2 linked regions of the Caballeronia sp. LZ062 genome follow. The protein of the gene in region 1 interacts with the protein of each later gene in a pairwise test. Links are inferred from orthologs where the notes say so. Each region holds a gene or a part of one and is shown on either strand. Other genes may lie near its edges. The genes, in order: P9239_RS06945 and P9239_RS11850.

The links.
Region 2: the proteins of P9239_RS06945 (region 1) and P9239_RS11850 interact in binary tests that used the Escherichia coli proteins (3 or more experiments, as listed by UniProt). The link is inferred for Caballeronia sp. LZ062 from one-to-one orthologs.

Annotation. Positions count from the first base shown.
Region 1 is NZ_JARTWB010000002.1:188,805-196,955, forward strand. The notes cover bases 1,976-4,863. They hold P9239_RS06945 (glutamate-5-semialdehyde dehydrogenase), read left to right. Parts: upstream 1,976-2,727; coding sequence 2,728-3,999; downstream 4,000-4,863. Other genes in these bases: holA (DNA polymerase III subunit delta), read left to right, coding at 1,976-2,615; P9239_RS06950 (CopD family protein), read left to right, coding at 4,020-4,436; P9239_RS06955 (MurR/RpiR family transcriptional regulator), read right to left, coding at 4,464-4,863. Also shown: leuS (leucine--tRNA ligase), read left to right, coding at 1-897; LPS assembly lipoprotein LptE, read left to right, coding at 957-1,508; more of holA, read left to right, coding at 1,530-1,975; more of P9239_RS06955, read right to left, coding at 4,864-5,303; edd (phosphogluconate dehydratase), read left to right, coding at 5,603-7,477; eda (bifunctional 4-hydroxy-2-oxoglutarate aldolase/2-dehydro-3-deoxy-phosphogluconate aldolase), read left to right, coding at 7,566-8,151. UniProt on the Escherichia coli protein: Catalyzes the NADPH-dependent reduction of L-glutamate 5-phosphate into L-glutamate 5-semialdehyde and phosphate. The product spontaneously undergoes cyclization to form 1-pyrroline-5-carboxylate.
Region 2 is NZ_JARTWB010000002.1:1,238,279-1,246,371, reverse strand. The notes cover bases 3,516-6,345. They hold P9239_RS11850 (sulfate ABC transporter ATP-binding protein), read left to right. Parts: upstream 3,516-4,310; coding sequence 4,311-5,381; downstream 5,382-6,345. Other genes in these bases: P9239_RS11845 (CysB family HTH-type transcriptional regulator), read left to right, coding at 5,421-6,345; cysW (sulfate ABC transporter permease subunit CysW), read left to right, coding at 3,516-4,295. Also shown: P9239_RS11875 (hypothetical protein), read right to left, coding at 1-294; transcriptional repressor LexA, read right to left, coding at 442-1,110; P9239_RS11865 (sulfate ABC transporter substrate-binding protein), read left to right, coding at 1,359-2,405; sulfate ABC transporter permease subunit CysT, read left to right, coding at 2,512-3,396; more of cysW, read left to right, coding at 3,393-3,515; more of P9239_RS11845, read left to right, coding at 6,346-6,347; P9239_RS11840 (asparaginase), read left to right, coding at 6,381-7,382; P9239_RS11835 (2-hydroxy-3-oxopropionate reductase), read right to left, coding at 7,546-8,093. UniProt on the Escherichia coli protein: Part of the ABC transporter complex CysAWTP involved in sulfate/thiosulfate import. Responsible for energy coupling to the transport system.

The sequences.
Region 1 (8,151 bases):
CTGCTCACGCAGGGCATGGTGCTCAACGAGACGTTCTACCGCGAAGACGCGAGCGGCAAGAAGACCTGGTACAACCCGCTCGAAGTGACCGTGTCGCACGACGACAAGGGCCGTCCGACCGGCGCGACGCTTATTGCCGACGGGAAGCCGGTCGTGCTCGGCGGCGTCGAAAAGATGTCGAAATCGAAGAACAACGGTGTCGATCCTCAGACGCTCATCGACCAATACGGCGCGGATACCGCGCGTCTTTTCGTGATGTTCGCGGCGCCGCCGGAGCAATCGCTCGAATGGTCGGGCGCGGGTGTCGAAGGTGCGAGCCGCTTCCTGCGCCGCGTGTGGCACTTCGCGCACGACAACGCAGAGGCACTGCGCCAGCATCGCAAGCTCGACGCATCCAAATTGGGCGATACGGATCGCGCGCTGCGCCGCGAAATTTACACCGTGCTGAAGCAAGCCGATTTCGACTACGGCCGCCTGCAATACAACACGGTCGTCTCGGCCGCGATGAAGATGCTCAACGCGCTCGACAGCGCGAAGAACGCGGGCGAAGGCGTGCTGAACGAAACCTTCGGCGTGCTGCTGCGCGTGCTGTATCCGGTCGTTCCGCACATCACGTTCCAGTTGTGGTCGGAACTGGGCTATGCCGACGAATCCGGCCCGTTGCTCGACGCGCCGTGGCCGAAGGTTGACGAAGCCGCCCTCGAGCAGTCGGAAATCGAACTGGTGCTGCAAGTGAACGGCAAGGTGCGGGGGGCGTTGACCGTGGCGAAGGACGCATCGCGCGAAGCGATCGAGCAAGCGGCTCTCGCGCACGAAATGTTCGAAAAATTCTCGGAAGGCCGCGCGCCGAAGAAGATCGTGGTGGTGCCGGGGCGTCTCGTCAACGTGGTGGTCTGATGGCCAAAACCTGTGAATTCGATGTGCGCGTGAAAGCCGTTGAGAAAGGCGCGGCGAGCGTGAGCCGGCGCTCGTTTCTCGCGCTGCTCGGCGGCGCGGTCGCACTGTCCGCGTGCGGCTTCCAGTTGCGCGGCCAGCAGGACTACGCCTTCAAACGCCTCGCAATCAACGGCGGCGCGCCGCAGATGGTCGGGCGGCTCGAACGCATGGTGCAGGGCGGAAGCGATACCGTTATCGTGAAGGCCTCGGAGAAGCCGGACGCGACGCTCTTTCTCAACGAAGGACAGGGTGTCACCACGCTCAGTCTTAATTCTGAAGGCGTGATCCAGGAATACGAACTCGTCTATAACCTGGGCTACACGCTCGTCGGTGCGGATGGTGTCGTGCTAATTCCGCCAAGCACCATTGCGCTGAATCGTGCGATGACCTACAGCAACCAGTACACGCTCGGAAAGTCGCAGGAAGCTACGCTGCTCTTCAACGACATGCGCAACGACGCCGTGGATCAGCTGACGCGCCGTCTGGCGGTCGTGCGTTCGCTGCATCCGACGCCGGCGGAGCAAACGCCGGGCATCGCGCCGCGGGCCCCGCTGCCCACGCCGCCGCTGTAACGCGCCGCGCGACCGGTCATCATGCAGCTGAAGCTCGACGCGCTCGAAGCGCACCTCGCCAAAGGCCTGAAGGCGCTGTACGTCGTGTATGGCGACGAGCATCTGCTCGCGCAGGAAGCGTGCGACCGCATCCGGGCCGCCGCACGTGCGGGCGGCTTCACGGATCGCACGGTGTTCACGGTCGAGCGCGGGTTCGACTGGAGCGCGCTCATCGGCGCGACGCAGTCGATGTCGCTCTTCGGCGACCGTCAACTGATCGAATTGCGCATTCCGACGGGCAAGCCGGGCAAGGAGGGCGGCGAGGCGCTGAAGACGCTCGCCGTTGCCGACAACCCGGACGTCGTCACGCTGGTCACGCTGCCGCGCCTCGATTCCGCGACGCAGAAGTCCGCGTGGTTCACGGCGCTCGCCGGTGCGGGCGTCGCGCTGAAGGTCGATCCGGTCGACCGCGCGCAATTGCCGATGTGGGTCGGCCAGCGGCTCGCGCAGCAGGGGCAGCGAGTCGCGCCGGGCGAAGAGGGGCGGCGCGCGCTCGTCTTCATCGCGGAACGTGTCGAGGGCAATCTGCTTGCCGCGCATCAGGAAATTCAGAAGCTCGGGCTGCTCTATCCGCAAGGCGTGCTCACATTCGAGCAGATTCAAGATGCAGTGCTGAACGTCGCCCGCTATGACGTCTTCAAGCTGAACGAGGCGATGCTGACGGGAGACGTCGGCCGTCTTTCCCGCATGCTGGACGGCCTCAAAGGCGAAGGCGAAGCGGCCGTGCTCGTGCTGTGGGCGCTCGTGGACGAAGTGCGCACGCTGTTGCGCATCAAGCGCGGCGTGACGTCGGGCAAGCCGCTCGCCACGCTGCTGCGCGAGAACCGCGTGTGGGGACCGCGCGAGCGGTTGATCGGCCCGGCGCTTTCCCGTGTGACCGAAGACGTGCTCGAACGCGCGCTCGCGCTCGCGGCGCGGCTGGATCGGCAGGTCAAAGGGCTCTCGGGTCGTTCCGGCAGCGCCGGCGCGCGCGGCAGCGAGCCGCCGCCCGATCCGTGGGCGGGCATGTTCGAGCTGGCGATGGCCGTGGCGCAGGGCGCATCGCCGCCGCCGCGACCGCGTCGCTGACACGCGCCACGGCTTAGAATGACTCTTCGCGCGTCCCGGTATCCACAGAGCCGCGTGCGCCCCTCAGCTTACTGATGCCGCCCTTTCGCAACCGGCATACGGAATGATCCAGATGAACATCGACCAGTACATGACCGACCTCGGCCGCCGCGCGCGCGTGGCGTCACGCGCGATGGCGCGGGCGTCGACGGCGGCGAAAAACGCGGCGCTCGTCGCGGTGGCGAACGCGATCGAACGGGAGCGCGACGCGCTCAAGGCCGCGAACGCGCGCGATCTGGAGAGAGCCCGCGAGAAGGGTCACGACGCGGCGTTTATCGACCGTCTGACGCTTTCGGACAAGGCGCTCGGCACGATGGTCGAAGGTTTGCGGCAAGTCGCTGCGCTGGCCGATCCGATCGGTGAGATCAGCGGGCTCAAGTTTCGTCCGACGGGCATCCAGGTCGGGCAGATGCGCGTGCCGCTCGGCGTGATCGGCATCATCTACGAGTCGCGGCCGAATGTGACCATCGACGCCGCCGCGCTCTGCCTCAAGTCAGGCAACGCGACAATTCTGCGCGGCGGTTCCGAGGCGCTCGAATGCAACACCGCGCTGGCGAAGCTGATCGGCGAGGGATTGCAAGCAGCCGGACTGCCGCAGGACGCGGTGCAGGTCGTGGAGACGGCGGACCGCGCGGCGGTCGGCAAGCTCATCACCATGACCGAGTTCGTCGACGTGATCGTCCCGCGCGGCGGTAAGAGCCTGATCGCGCGGCTGATGGAAGAATCGCGCGTGCCGATGATCAAGCATCTCGACGGTATCTGCCACGTGTACGTGGATGACCGCGCCGATCTCGCGAAAGCGGCGGCGATCTGCGACAACGCGAAGACGCATCGTTACGGCACCTGCAACACGATGGAAACGCTGCTCGTCGCGCGTCAACTCGCTGACGCCGCGCTGCCCATGCTCGCGCGTGCCTTCCAGGCGAAAGACGTCGAACTGCGTGTGGACGCGGCGGCGCGCAAGGTGCTCGAAGCCGCGCAAATCGGCGCGCTCGTGGATGCCACCGACGAAGACTGGAGCACCGAGTACCTCGCGCCGGTTCTCGCTGTGAAGGTCGTCGAAGGACTGGACGAAGCCATCGACCATATCAACACTTACGGCTCGCATCATACGGACGCCATCGTCACCGAAGACCATGATCGCGCCATGCGTTTCCTGCGCGAAGTCGACTCGGCAAGCGTGATGGTCAACGCATCGACGCGCTTTGCCGATGGTTTCGAGTTCGGCTTGGGCGCGGAAATCGGCATTTCGAACGACAAACTCCACGCGCGCGGACCCGTCGGGCTGGAAGGGCTGACCTCGCTCAAGTACGTCGTGCTCGGTCACGGTGAAGTGCGTCAATAAGAACGAATCAAAGACGAATAATGCTCTGGATCAAGTCGCTGCATATCGTGCTGGTCGCCTCGTGGTTCGCGGGGCTGTTCTATCTGCCGCGCATCTACGTGAATCTGGCGATGGAAAAGGACCCTGCAGCCACCGCGCGTCTCTTGCTCATGGCGCGCAAGCTCTTCCGCTTCATGACGTTCATCGCGGTGCCAGCGCTCGCGTGCGGGCTGTGGTTGTGGCTCGATGTCGGCATCGGGCGTGGCCAGGGCTGGCTGCACGCGAAGCTCGGCATCGTCGCGTTGCTGATCGTGTATCACGCGTATTGCGGCGTTTTGCTGCGCACGTTCGAACGCGGTGAGAACACGCGCTCGGACAAGTGGTACCGCATGTATAACGAGCTGCCGGTGCTCGGGCTGCTCGGCGCGACGCTGCTCGTCGTCATCAAGCCCTTCTGAGACCGGCTTCGTGGGCCGGACCTCGGCTCACGTTCCCACTCTGCGCCGCTCCAGCACGTCCTTCGCTTCGGCCAGCTTTTCCGCCAGATCCGGCCCGCGCGCCAGCGCCAATCCCACCGCCAGAATGTCGCCGATCGCGAGATGCGAGACGCGCGATGTCATCGGCGAAAAAATGTCCGTGTCTTCATCGACGTTCGCGAAAAGGCCGACGCTTGCCAGTCTCGCGAGCGGCGAATTGCCGTGCGTGATCGCGATGACCTTCGCCCCGCCATTCAGCGCCGACTTGCAGGCGTCGAGGATATCTTTCGTGCGTCCGGTGTTCGATATCGCGACGACCACGTCGCCCGGTCCGAGCAGCGCCGCGGACGTCGTGTATGTGTGCGGGTCGGCATATGCGACGGACGGCACGCCGAGCCGGAAGAACTTGTGCTGCATGTCGAGCGCGGCGATGCCCGAGCCGCCTGCGCCGTAAAACTCGATGCGCCGCGCATCCGCAAGAATCGCGATGGCCGCCGCGACGCTGTGCGACGACAAACTATTGCGCACCGCGATGAGGGCGCCGATGGTGCGGTCCAGCACCTTCGCCGCGACGCCGGCGGCGGGCTCGTCGCTCCGAACGTCGCGGTAGACCGTGGGCACGTCCGCCGCGACGCTTTGCGCGAGACGTATCTTGAATTCACGGAAGCCGGAAAAGCCGAGCGCCTGACAGAAGCGCGCGATGGTCGGCTGGCTGACGCCAGCCCGGGCGGCAAAGTCGGTCATCGAAAGGTCCAGGACTTCGCGTGGCGCTTCCAGCACATAATCGGCGAGCTTGCGCTCGGACGGGCGCAACTGCTCGCGCATTGCTTCGACTTGGGACAGCAACATCGGAAAACTCGCTTATGCTGGAAATTTGCCTGCGACTATAGCCGATGACCGGCCTTGTACAAATACTACATATTACCGAGGCGATTTATCAGGGATTTCCCTTGGATGTAGACAGCGGAAGGCATGGAGTTACGCGTCCGCTGAATACAAGGCTGCGTCGGCCGCGTTGTCAGCATGTAGTTTTTCTACTAATATGCTGCAAACGGCCATTTACACTACAACGACGCAGCCGCCGTTCTTCGCGATTGTCCAACCCATAACTCGACGGCATGCGCGCCGCAGTGAGACAAGGAGCTTCGATGGTTTCCCCGCATTCACAACTCAAGAAAGTCACCGACCGCGTGATCGAGCGCAGCAAGGCCACGCGTGCCGCGTACCTCGCGCGCATCGACGCGGCGCACGGTAAGTTTCCGGCGCGCGGCGCGTTGTCGTGCGCCAATCTCGCCCACGGTTTCGCCGGACTCGAAGGGCAGGAGAAGATCGCGATCAAGGCGGTGCGCGAGCCGAACATCGGCATCGTGTCGTCTTATAACGAGATGCTTTCCGCCCACGCGCCGTATAAGAGCTTTCCCGACATCATCAAGCAGGCGGCGCGAGAACACGGCGGCATCGCGCAATTCGCGGGCGGCGTGCCGGCCATGTGCGACGGCATCACGCAGGGCAACGCAGGCATGGAACTGTCGCTGTTCTCGCGCGAAGTCATTGCCATGAGCACGGCCGTCGCGCTCACGCACAACATGTTCGACGCGGCGCTGTGCCTCGGCGTCTGCGACAAGATCGTGCCGGGCCTGGCCATCGGCGCGCTGCAATTCGGGCACTTGCCGACCATTTTCGTCCCCGCCGGCCCGATGACGAGCGGCCTCACCAACGACGAAAAAGCGAAGGTTCGCCAGGAGTTCGCGACCGGCAAGTGCAACCGCGATGCGTTGCTGGAAGCCGAAGCCGCCGCGTATCACGGCCACGGCACGTGCACGTTCTATGGCACGGCGAACAGTAATCAGATGCTGATGGAAGTGATGGGGCTGCATCTGCCGAGCGCGGCCTTCGTGCATCCGCACACGCCGCTGCGCGATGCGCTTACCGCCGAAGCCGCGCGCCGCGTGCTCGATCTCACAATTGAACGCGGCAACTACACGCCGATCGGCCATATCGTCGACGAGAAGGCGATCGTCAACGGCATCGTCGCGCTGCTCGCAACGGGCGGTTCCACCAATCACACGCTGCACCTTGTGGCGATCGCGCGGGCGGCGGGCATAGTGATCGACTGGAACGACTTCGACGAGTTGTCGCAGGTCGTGCCGCTGCTCGCGAAAATCTATCCGAACGGCAAGGCCGACGTGAACCACTTCCACGCGGCGGGCGGCGTGGCGTTTCTCGTGCGCAACCTGCTGGAAGGCGGCTTGCTGCACGAAGACGTGCAGACGGTCGCGGGCCGCGGCTTGTCGCATTACACGAAGGAGCCGAAGCTGATCGACGGCAAGCTGCGGTGGGTCGATGGCGCCGCCGAAAGTCACGACACCAAGGTGCTGCGTGGCATTCGCGAGCCATTCCAGCCGGACGGCGGCTTGCGGCTGATGCAAGGAAAGCTCGGGCGTGGCGTCATCAAGATTTCGGCGGTGGCGCCGGAGCATCGCGTGGTGAAGGCGCCGGCGATCGTCTTCAATTCGCAGGAGGAAGTGCAGGAAGCGTTCGACAACGGAGAGCTGAAGCGCGATTTCGTCGCGGTCGTGCGCTTCCAGGGCGCGCGTGCGAACGGTATGCCGGAACTGCACCGGTTGACGCCGCTTCTCGGCGTGCTGCAGGATCAGGGCTTTCACGTGGCGCTCGTCACGGATGGCCGCATGTCGGGTGCATCGGGCAAGGTGCCCGCCGTGATCCACGTTTCGCCCGAGGCGTTGCTGCACGGGCCGCTCGGCAAGGTGCGCACGGGCGACATGCTGGTGATCGACGCGCCGGCGGGCGTGCTCGACATCGAAATCGATGCGCGCGAATGGGCGTCGCGTGAAGTCGAGGCGCCGGCGAATCAGGCGGAAAACGAAGTCGGCTTCGGGCGCGAACTCTTCGGCGTGTTTCGAAGCGCGGCGTTGCCGGCCGAGGAAGGCGCATCGGTGTTCGGTGCGATGATCGGCGCGACCGCGACTGCGAGCCATGCGGATCGTCAAATGGCGCATTGACGGGTCGGAACTCACGCCGCAGCTCGAACCGGATGGAAACCCGCGGTCCGACAGAGAGTCGCCGCACATGAAACAGGAGTCGCATCACATGAAAACGGTAAGCGAAATCGTGCGTCTAGGCCCGGTCATTCCGGTGCTCGCATTCGATTCGGTGGAGCAGGGCGAGCACGTATCGCGGGCGCTGCATGCGGGCGGCGTGAAAGTGCTCGAAATCACGCTGCGCACCGCGGCGGGCATCGGCGCGATCGAGCGCGCAAGTCAGTTGGCGGAAGACATCGTCGTCGGCGTCGGCACGATCACGAAGCCGGAGCACTGCGAGCAGGCCAAGAAAGCGGGCGCACAGTTCGGCGTGTCGCCGGGTTTGACGAAGGACATGCACAAGGCCGCACAGGACGCTGGGCTGCCGCTGCTTCCCGGCGTGATGACGCCGAGCGACATCATCACCGCGATGGAACTCGGCTATGAGATCGTGAAGTTCTTCCCCGCGCAGCAGGCGGGTGGTGTTCCCATGCTGCAGGCGTTTTATGGGCCGTTTCCGAACCTGAAGTTCTGTCCGACGGGCGGCATTACTGCGGAAACGGCGTCGCTGTTTCTGGCGCAGCCGAATGTGGTTTGCGTCGGGGGATCGTGGCTTACGCCGAAGGCTGCGCTCGCTGCGCAGAATTGGGAGGAAG
Region 2 (8,093 bases), 1.0 Mb from region 1 along the record:
GATGCAGCGGTCGATCATGCGCGACACTTCGCCGATCTTGCCGACCAGAATGAGCCGCGACTCGCTGCGATACACGCGTACGGGCGCGGGCCGTTGCGGCTCCGCGTGCACCGTCTGCGTCAGCGACACGCGCGCAAAAGCGGGCTGGCGCGATGGAAGCGCGGGCATGGAATCGAAAAGATCCGGCGCAGCCTCGGCCCGCGCAGGCGTAGCGCCGCCGCAGGAGATCAACGCACGCAGATGACGCAGGCGGCCGAACTGGCGAAAGGGCAGCAAACGGGCAAAACGTTCCATCATGACTCTCCAGACGATAGGACGCACCACGGCATGCCGCGAGCGGCTGCCGTCCGTGCTAGATGTACTCGAAACGCGCCGCGTCTTGCGTGGCGTGAACAGGCGTGGAAGGGGCGGTCAACGCGCTCTGAGCGCTGCCGCCTTCTACTAGAATTCGCCCGAGCGGATCAGGCCGACTGCAATGCCTTCGAGCGCGAAGTCACCGCTCCCGGAGCGCACGAAGATGTTCTCGTAGTCCGGGTTCTCCGCGATGAGCTCTACGCCGTCCGGGCGGCGCTTCCAACGCTTGACCGTGACGTCGTCGCCGAGGCGCGCGACGACGATCTGCCCATCTTTCGCTTCGGTCCGCTTCTGCACGGCGAGCAGATCGCCATCCAGAATGCCCGCGTCGCGCATGGACAAGCCGCGCACCTTCAGCAGATAGTCGGGCTTGCTGGAGAAGAACGCCGGGTCGCACGCATAGTGCTGAGAGATGTGCTCCTGAGCGAGGATCGGGCTACCTGCCGCCACACGCCCGACGAGCGGCAACGAGAGCTGCATGATGCTCGCGTGCGGCAGGGTGAACTGGTGTGGAACGTCTTCCGAACGGGCCGCGTCCCCAATGAGCCGGATGCCGCGCGACGAACCCGCCGCCAGCTCTATGACGCCCTTGCGCGCCAGGGCGCGCAGATGCTCTTCCGCCGAATTAGCGGAGCTAAAGCCAAGTTCGGCGGCAATCTCCGCGCGTGTAGGCGGAAAGCCGGTGCGCTCGATTGCGCGCTGAAGCAGTTCGAACACTTGCTGCTGGCGCGCGGTAAGTTTTGAGGATCTGGTCACTGGCTCGGGCCTCTCGTGCACTGTATGGATCAACAGATGACTGTATTTTTATACAGTACTTCGCGTTTTTCAAGCATTACTTTAAGTTCGGCTCGAAACGTCGCGTGCAGCCACGACGATGGCGCCCGTCGGGCGTACGCGTCCGCTTTAGCAGCTTTCGATATAAAAGACTGAAAAACGATTATTTCTGTTCATATAGGGCCGCCGATAGACTGATTCCGTCAATTGGATAAGACGGAGAACGGGGAATGCAAAGCATCAAAGCGGGATTAGGGACCAACTTACGCCGCGCGTTGACGGCGCTTGCGCTGACGACGGCGGGCATCGGCGCGATTGTCGGAACGAGCGCGCAGGCACAGGCTCAGACGTCGTTCCTGAACGTGTCGTACGACCCGACCCGCGAGTTGTATCAGGACTTCAATCAGGCGTTCGCCAAGAAGTGGAAGGCCGAGACCGGCGAAACCGTCACGTTCAAGCAGTCGCACGGCGGCTCGGGCGGACAGGCGCGTGCAGTGCTCGACGGCCTACAGGCGGACGTCGTGACGCTCGCGCTCGCCTACGACATCGACGCGCTCGCGGGCAAGGGGCTCGTCGCCGCGGACTGGCAAAAGCGCCTGCCGGATAACGCTTCGCCGTACACGTCGACGATCGTGTTTCTCGTGCGCAAGGGCAATCCGAAGCACATCAAGGACTGGGACGACCTCGCGAAGCCCGGCATCTCGATCGTGACGCCGAATCCGAAGACCTCGGGCGGGGCGCGTTGGAACTATCTCGCCGCATGGGCCTACGCGCAGCACAAGCCGGGCGGCAACGAGCAGACGGCGAAGGACTTCGTCGCCAAGCTTTACAAGAACGCGGGCGTGCTCGACTCGGGCGCGCGCGGCGCCACGACGAGCTTCGTGCAGCGCGGCCAGGGCGACGTACTGATCGCGTGGGAGAACGAGGCGTTTCTGTCGCTGAAGGAGTTCGGGCCGGAGAAGTTCGAGATCGTGGTGCCGTCGGCGAGCATTCTTGCCGAGCCGCCCGTCGCCGTGGTCGACAAGGTGGTCGACAAGCACGGCACGTGCAAGCTCGCCGAGGCGTATCTGAAGTATCTCTATAGCGACGAAGGCCAGCAGATCGCGGCGCGCAACTTCTATCGCCCGCGCTCGGACAAGGTGCCTGCCGAACTCACGAAGCAGTTCCCGAAGATCAAGCTCTACACCGTCGACGACACCTTCGGCGGCTGGGCGAAAGCGCAAAAGACGCATTTCGCGGATGGCGGCGTGTTCGACTCGATCTATCAGCCACAGTAAGCGCGCGATACGTAGGCAAACCGAAGCGGCGCGCCATGACGCCGCCGGTCACACAAGCATTCGATGAACGCGCTCCCCGGCGCACTGGAACAGGACGAAAGCAAGGATGACGACTTTCACTTGGCGCAAGCCGAGCGCGCTACCGGGCTTCGGCCTGACGCTCGGCATCACGCTCGCGTACTTGAGCCTCGTGGTGCTGATCCCGCTCGCCGCCACGTTCGCGAAGACGGCGACGCTCGACTGGGCGCAGTTCGTCCGCGCGGTGACATCGCCGCGTGTGCTGGCGTCGTATCGGCTCACGTTCGGCGCGGCGCTCGGCGGGGCGCTCATCAACGCGGTCTTCGGCTTTCTCGTCGCGTGGGTGCTCGTGCGCTACACCTTTCCGATGAAGCGCATCGTGGACGCCATCGTCGATTTGCCGTTCGCACTGCCGACCTCCGTCGCGGGTATATCGCTCGCGGCCGTCTATGCGGGCAACGGCTGGATCGGTCAGTTCCTCGCGCCGCTCGGCGTCAAGGTCGCGTTCACGCCGCTCGGCGTGCTCGTGGCGCTGACGTTCATCGGCTTGCCGTTCGTCGTGCGTACCGTGCAGCCGGTGCTGGAGGACTTCGAGCGCGAGCAGGAAGAAGCCGCCGCGTGCCTCGGCGCGACGCGCTGGCTGACGTTTCGCCGCGTGGTGCTGCCGTCGCTCTTTCCGGCGCTTCTGACGGGCTTTGCGCTCGCGTTCGCGCGCGCGCTCGGCGAATACGGCTCAGTCATCTTTATCGCGGGCAATGTGCCGATGAAGTCGGAAATCACGTCGCTTCTCATCATCACGAAGCTCGAACAATACGACTATGCGGGCGCGACCGCGCTCGCCGTCGTCATGTTGTGCGTGTCCTTTCTGATGTTGCTTTTGATTAACACGCTGCAATGGTTCCTGCAACGGCGCACGAGCCGCACGGGTGCTGTCCCTGCGCACGCACTATCGGCGCAAGGGAGCCAAGCATGAGCACGCCGGACACCAAAGCCATCGCGATGAACACCGCCGCACCGCGCGCTACGCGAACGCTCGATCCCGTCACCGAATCGCGCGCGGTGCGCTGGCTCCTCACGGGCATCGCGCTCGTGTTTCTTGCGCTCTTTCTCGTGGTGCCGCTCGTCGCGGTGTTCGCGCAGGCGTTCGCGAAGGGCATCGACTATTACTTCGAGTCGCTGAAAGATCCTGACGCGTGGTCCGCCATCAAGCTCACCTTGACGACTGCGGCTATTGCGGTGCCGCTCAACGTCGTGTTTGGCCTTGCGGCATCGTGGGCGATCGCGAAGTTCGACTTCCGCGGCAAGGCGCTCTTGACCACGCTCATCGACTTGCCGTTCTCCGTTTCGCCCGTAATTTCTGGCCTTATTTACGTGCTGATGTTCGGCGCGCAGGGCTGGTTCGGTCCGTGGCTCGCGGCGCACGACGTGCAGATCATTTTCGCGGTGCCGGGCATCGTGCTCGCGACGATCTTCGTGACGTTTCCGTTCGTCGCGCGCGAACTGATTCCGCTGATGCAGGCGCAAGGCAACGACGAGGAAGAAGCCGCACATGTGCTGGGCGCTTCGGGCTGGCAGATTTTTCGCCGCGTGACGCTGCCGAACGTGAAGTGGGGCCTGCTGTATGGCGTGATTCTCTGCAATGCACGCGCCATGGGCGAGTTCGGCGCGGTTTCGGTGGTATCGGGCCACATTCGCGGACAGACCGACACCATGCCGCTGCACGTCGAGATTCTCTACAACGAATACAACTTCTCGGCCGCGTTCGCCGTAGCGTCGCTCCTCGCGTTGCTCGCGCTCGTGACGCTCGGGCTGAAGCTCGTCGCGGAACGCCGCATGTCGCAATCGCTCGCGGAAAGCGGCGCGACGAACTAAGGCAAAGGACACATCATGAGCATCATTGTTCGCAATCTGCAGAAGCGCTTCGGCGATTTCACCGCGCTCGACAACGTCACGCTCGACTTTCCCGCGGGCGAACTCGTCGCGCTGCTCGGACCGTCGGGATGCGGCAAGACCACGCTGCTGCGCGTGATCGCGGGCCTCGAATATGCGGATGCCGGTCAGGTCGTGCTGAACGGCGAAGACGTCGCGCAAGTGGGCGCACGGGACCGGCAAGTGGGCTTCGTCTTCCAGCACTACGCGCTCTTCAGACACATGACGGTGTTCGAGAACGTCGCGTTCGGTCTGCGCGTGAAACCGCGCCGCGAGCGTCCGTCGGAAGCCGTGATCCGCGAGAAAGTGCATGAGTTGCTCAAGCTCGTGCAGCTCGACTGGCTCGCGCAGCGGTTTCCTTCGGAGCTTTCGGGCGGGCAGCGGCAACGCATCGCGCTCGCGCGCGCGCTCGCTGTCGAACCGAAAGTACTGCTGCTCGACGAGCCCTTCGGCGCGCTCGACGCGAAAGTGCGCAAGGAATTGCGAAGCTGGCTGCGCCGCCTGCATGACGACCTGCATATCTCCACGCTTTTCGTCACGCATGATCAGGAAGAGGCGCTCGAAGTGGCGGATCGCATCGTCGTGATGAATCATGGCCGCGTGGAGCAGGTCGGCAGCCCGCAGGATGTGTACGATCATCCACAGACGTCGTTCGTGTATGAATTTCTCGGCGCGGCGAACCGCCTTCAGGGACATGTCGATGCAGGCGGCTTCGTCGCGGATGGCGCGGCGCAAGCCATCGCAGCCCAGGCGCATTTCAGCGGCCGTGCGCTCGCTTATGTGCGTCCGCACGATCTCGCGCTGTACCGTGCCGACGATGCCGAGGGCTTCGCGCATCGCGACGGCATCGTGGTCGGCGTGCGGCGCGTCGTGACGCTCGGCGGTTCGGTGCGTGTGGAATTGGAAGGCGACGCGGGCGGCGTGCTCGAAGCGGAACTGGATCGTGAAGCGTGGCGCGCGCTGAAGCTCGATATCGGCGATGGCGTGCGCGCCGTGCCGCGCGCGCTGCGCGTCTTTCCGGCGCAATGAGACATCCATAAAACGGCAGCAAGACAAGAGAGGCGGACTATGAACTTCCAGCAATTGCGCTTCGTGCGCGAGGCCGTGCGTCAGAACATGAATCTGACGGAAGTGGCGAACGTGCTGTACACGTCGCAGTCGGGCGTGTCCAAGCAGATCAAGGATCTCGAAGACGAACTGGGCGTCGATATCTTCATTCGGCGAGGCAAACGGCTCACCGGCCTGACCGAGCCGGGCAAGCAGGTGCATCAGCTGATCGAGCGCATGCTGCTGGATGCGGAGAATCTGCGGCGCGTGGCGCGCCAGTTCGCGGATCAGGACAACGGACATCTCGTGGTCGCCACGACGCACACGCAGGCTCGCTATGCGCTGCCCAAAGTAATCCGTCAGTTCACCGAAGTATTTCCGAAGGTGCATCTGGCGCTGCGGCAGGGCAGTCCGCAACAGATCGCGCAGATGATCGTGAACGGCGAAGCGGATATCGGCATCTCGACCGAAGCGCTCGACCGCTATCCGGATATCGTCACGTTTCCCTGCTATTCGTGGCATCACACGGTCGTCGTGCCGAAGGACCATCCGCTGGTCGGGCGCAAGGACATTACGCTGGAGCAGATCGCCGAATATCCGATCGTCACTTACGATCAGGATTTCACGGGGCGTTCCCACGTCGATCAGGCGTTCGCGAGCGCGGGCGCCATGCCCGACATCGTGCTCACCGCCATCGATGCCGACGTGATCAAGACCTATGTGGAACTGGGCATGGGAATCGGCATCGTCGCTGCGATGGCTTATGACGCCAAGCGCGACACCGAACTCGTCGCGCTCGACACGCAGCATCTTTTCGAAGCGAGCACGACGCGCGTGGGCTTGCGCAAGGGCGCGTTCCTGCGCGCGTATGCGTACCGGCTGATCGAAATGTTCGCGCCGCAACTCGACGAAGCGCAGATCGCCGCGCAACTGCGCGAAGCGGCCTGAAACAGGCATGCCGGCTGATTTACAATCGCCGGCATGAACACACAGACTCTTCCTCGCATCGCCGTCCTTGCAACGGGCGGCACGATTGCCGGACAGGCCGGCGATGCTTCATCCACGGCGGGTTATAAGGCAGGCGTCGTAGGCGTCGACAAGCTGCTCGACGCGGTGCCTGCGCTCGCTTCCGTCGCGCGAATTCATGCCGAACAGATCGCGAGCATCGACAGCAAGGACATGAGCCCGGCGCTCTGGACGACGCTCGCCGCGCGCATCGACGCGCTCGCCACACAGGACGATATCGACGGTATCGTCATCACGCATGGCACGGATACGCTGGAAGAAACGGCGTATCTGCTGCATCTGACGGTGAAGACTTCGAAGCCTGTCGTGCTGACCGCCGCGATGCGGCCATCGACTGCGCTATCCGCCGACGGCCCGCTCAATCTCCTCAACGCGGTGACGGTCGCGGCTTCCAAACAAGCATCGGGGCAGGGCGTGCTCGTCGCGTTCAACAACCAGATTCACAGCGCGCGCGATGTGACGAAGACGAGCACGTATGCCGTCGATGCTTTCCGCTCGCCCGAAACCGGCGTGCTCGGTTGCGTGCAGGACGGACGCGTCGAATTTCAGCGTGCGGTCACGAAGCCGCATACGACGGCAAGCGAGTTCGCCGTGCCAAACAACTGGCCGATGGTCGAGATCGTCGCGAGCTATGCGGGCGTTTCGCGCATCGGCATCGATGCGCTCGTCGCGGCGGGCGCGAAGGGCATCGTCATCGCGGGGACGGGGAACGGTTCGATGCACGAACGCATCACGGAAGCCGTCAGCGATGCCGTAAAGGCGGGCGTGGCCGTGGTGCGGGCATCGCGCGTCGGTTCGGGACATGTGATGCGCAATGGCGCCGCTTGCGACGATGCGCTCGGCACGGTCTGCGCAGGCACGCTGAATCCGTACAAGGCGCGCGTGCTGTTGATGCTGGCGCTATCGGCCGGCATGAAGGACGCCGCGGCGCTGCAACGCCTCTTCGATACCTACTGAACGCAATCCGACGCGGACACCCGACGGCAAACCGTCTGACCGACCAAGGCTAACCCGGCGCGCCGCCGGGTGCCGCTCTCGGACCCCACTTGCCGCCCTCAGCCCAGAGCGACATTTGTCCCGCGTGCCCATACGCGGGACGCCCCACGGTTCAGGTGCGTGATTACGCAGCAGCCTTGGCTTGCTGCGGCTCGTCCGCTACCTGAAAGTTCGACATGATTTCGAGCGCGCGCACGAGCGCCGAGTGATCCCACGCTTTGCCGCCATTAGCCGCGCACACGCTGAACAACTGCTGCGCGCTCGCGGTGTGCGGCAGGGCGAGGCCCATCTTGCGCGCGCCATCGAGCGCCAGATTCAAGTCCTTCTGATGCAGTTCAATTCTGAAGCCGGGATTGAACGTGCGCTTCGTCATGCGCTCGCCATGCACTTCGAGAATGCGCGACGACGCGAAGCCGCCCATCAGCGCCTTGCGCACGCGTTCGGGATCGGCGCCCGAGCGCGATGCGAACAGCAGCGCCTCCGCGACCGCTTCGATGTTCAGCGCGACGATGATCTGATTGGCCACCTTGCAGGTCTGGCCCGCGCCGTTGTCGCCGATAAGCGAAATGTTCTTACCCATCAATTCGAAGAGCGGTTTGGCGATGTTGAACGACTTCTCCGGGCCGCCGACCATGATCGTGAGCGTTGCTTCGCGCGCGCCGACTTCGCCGC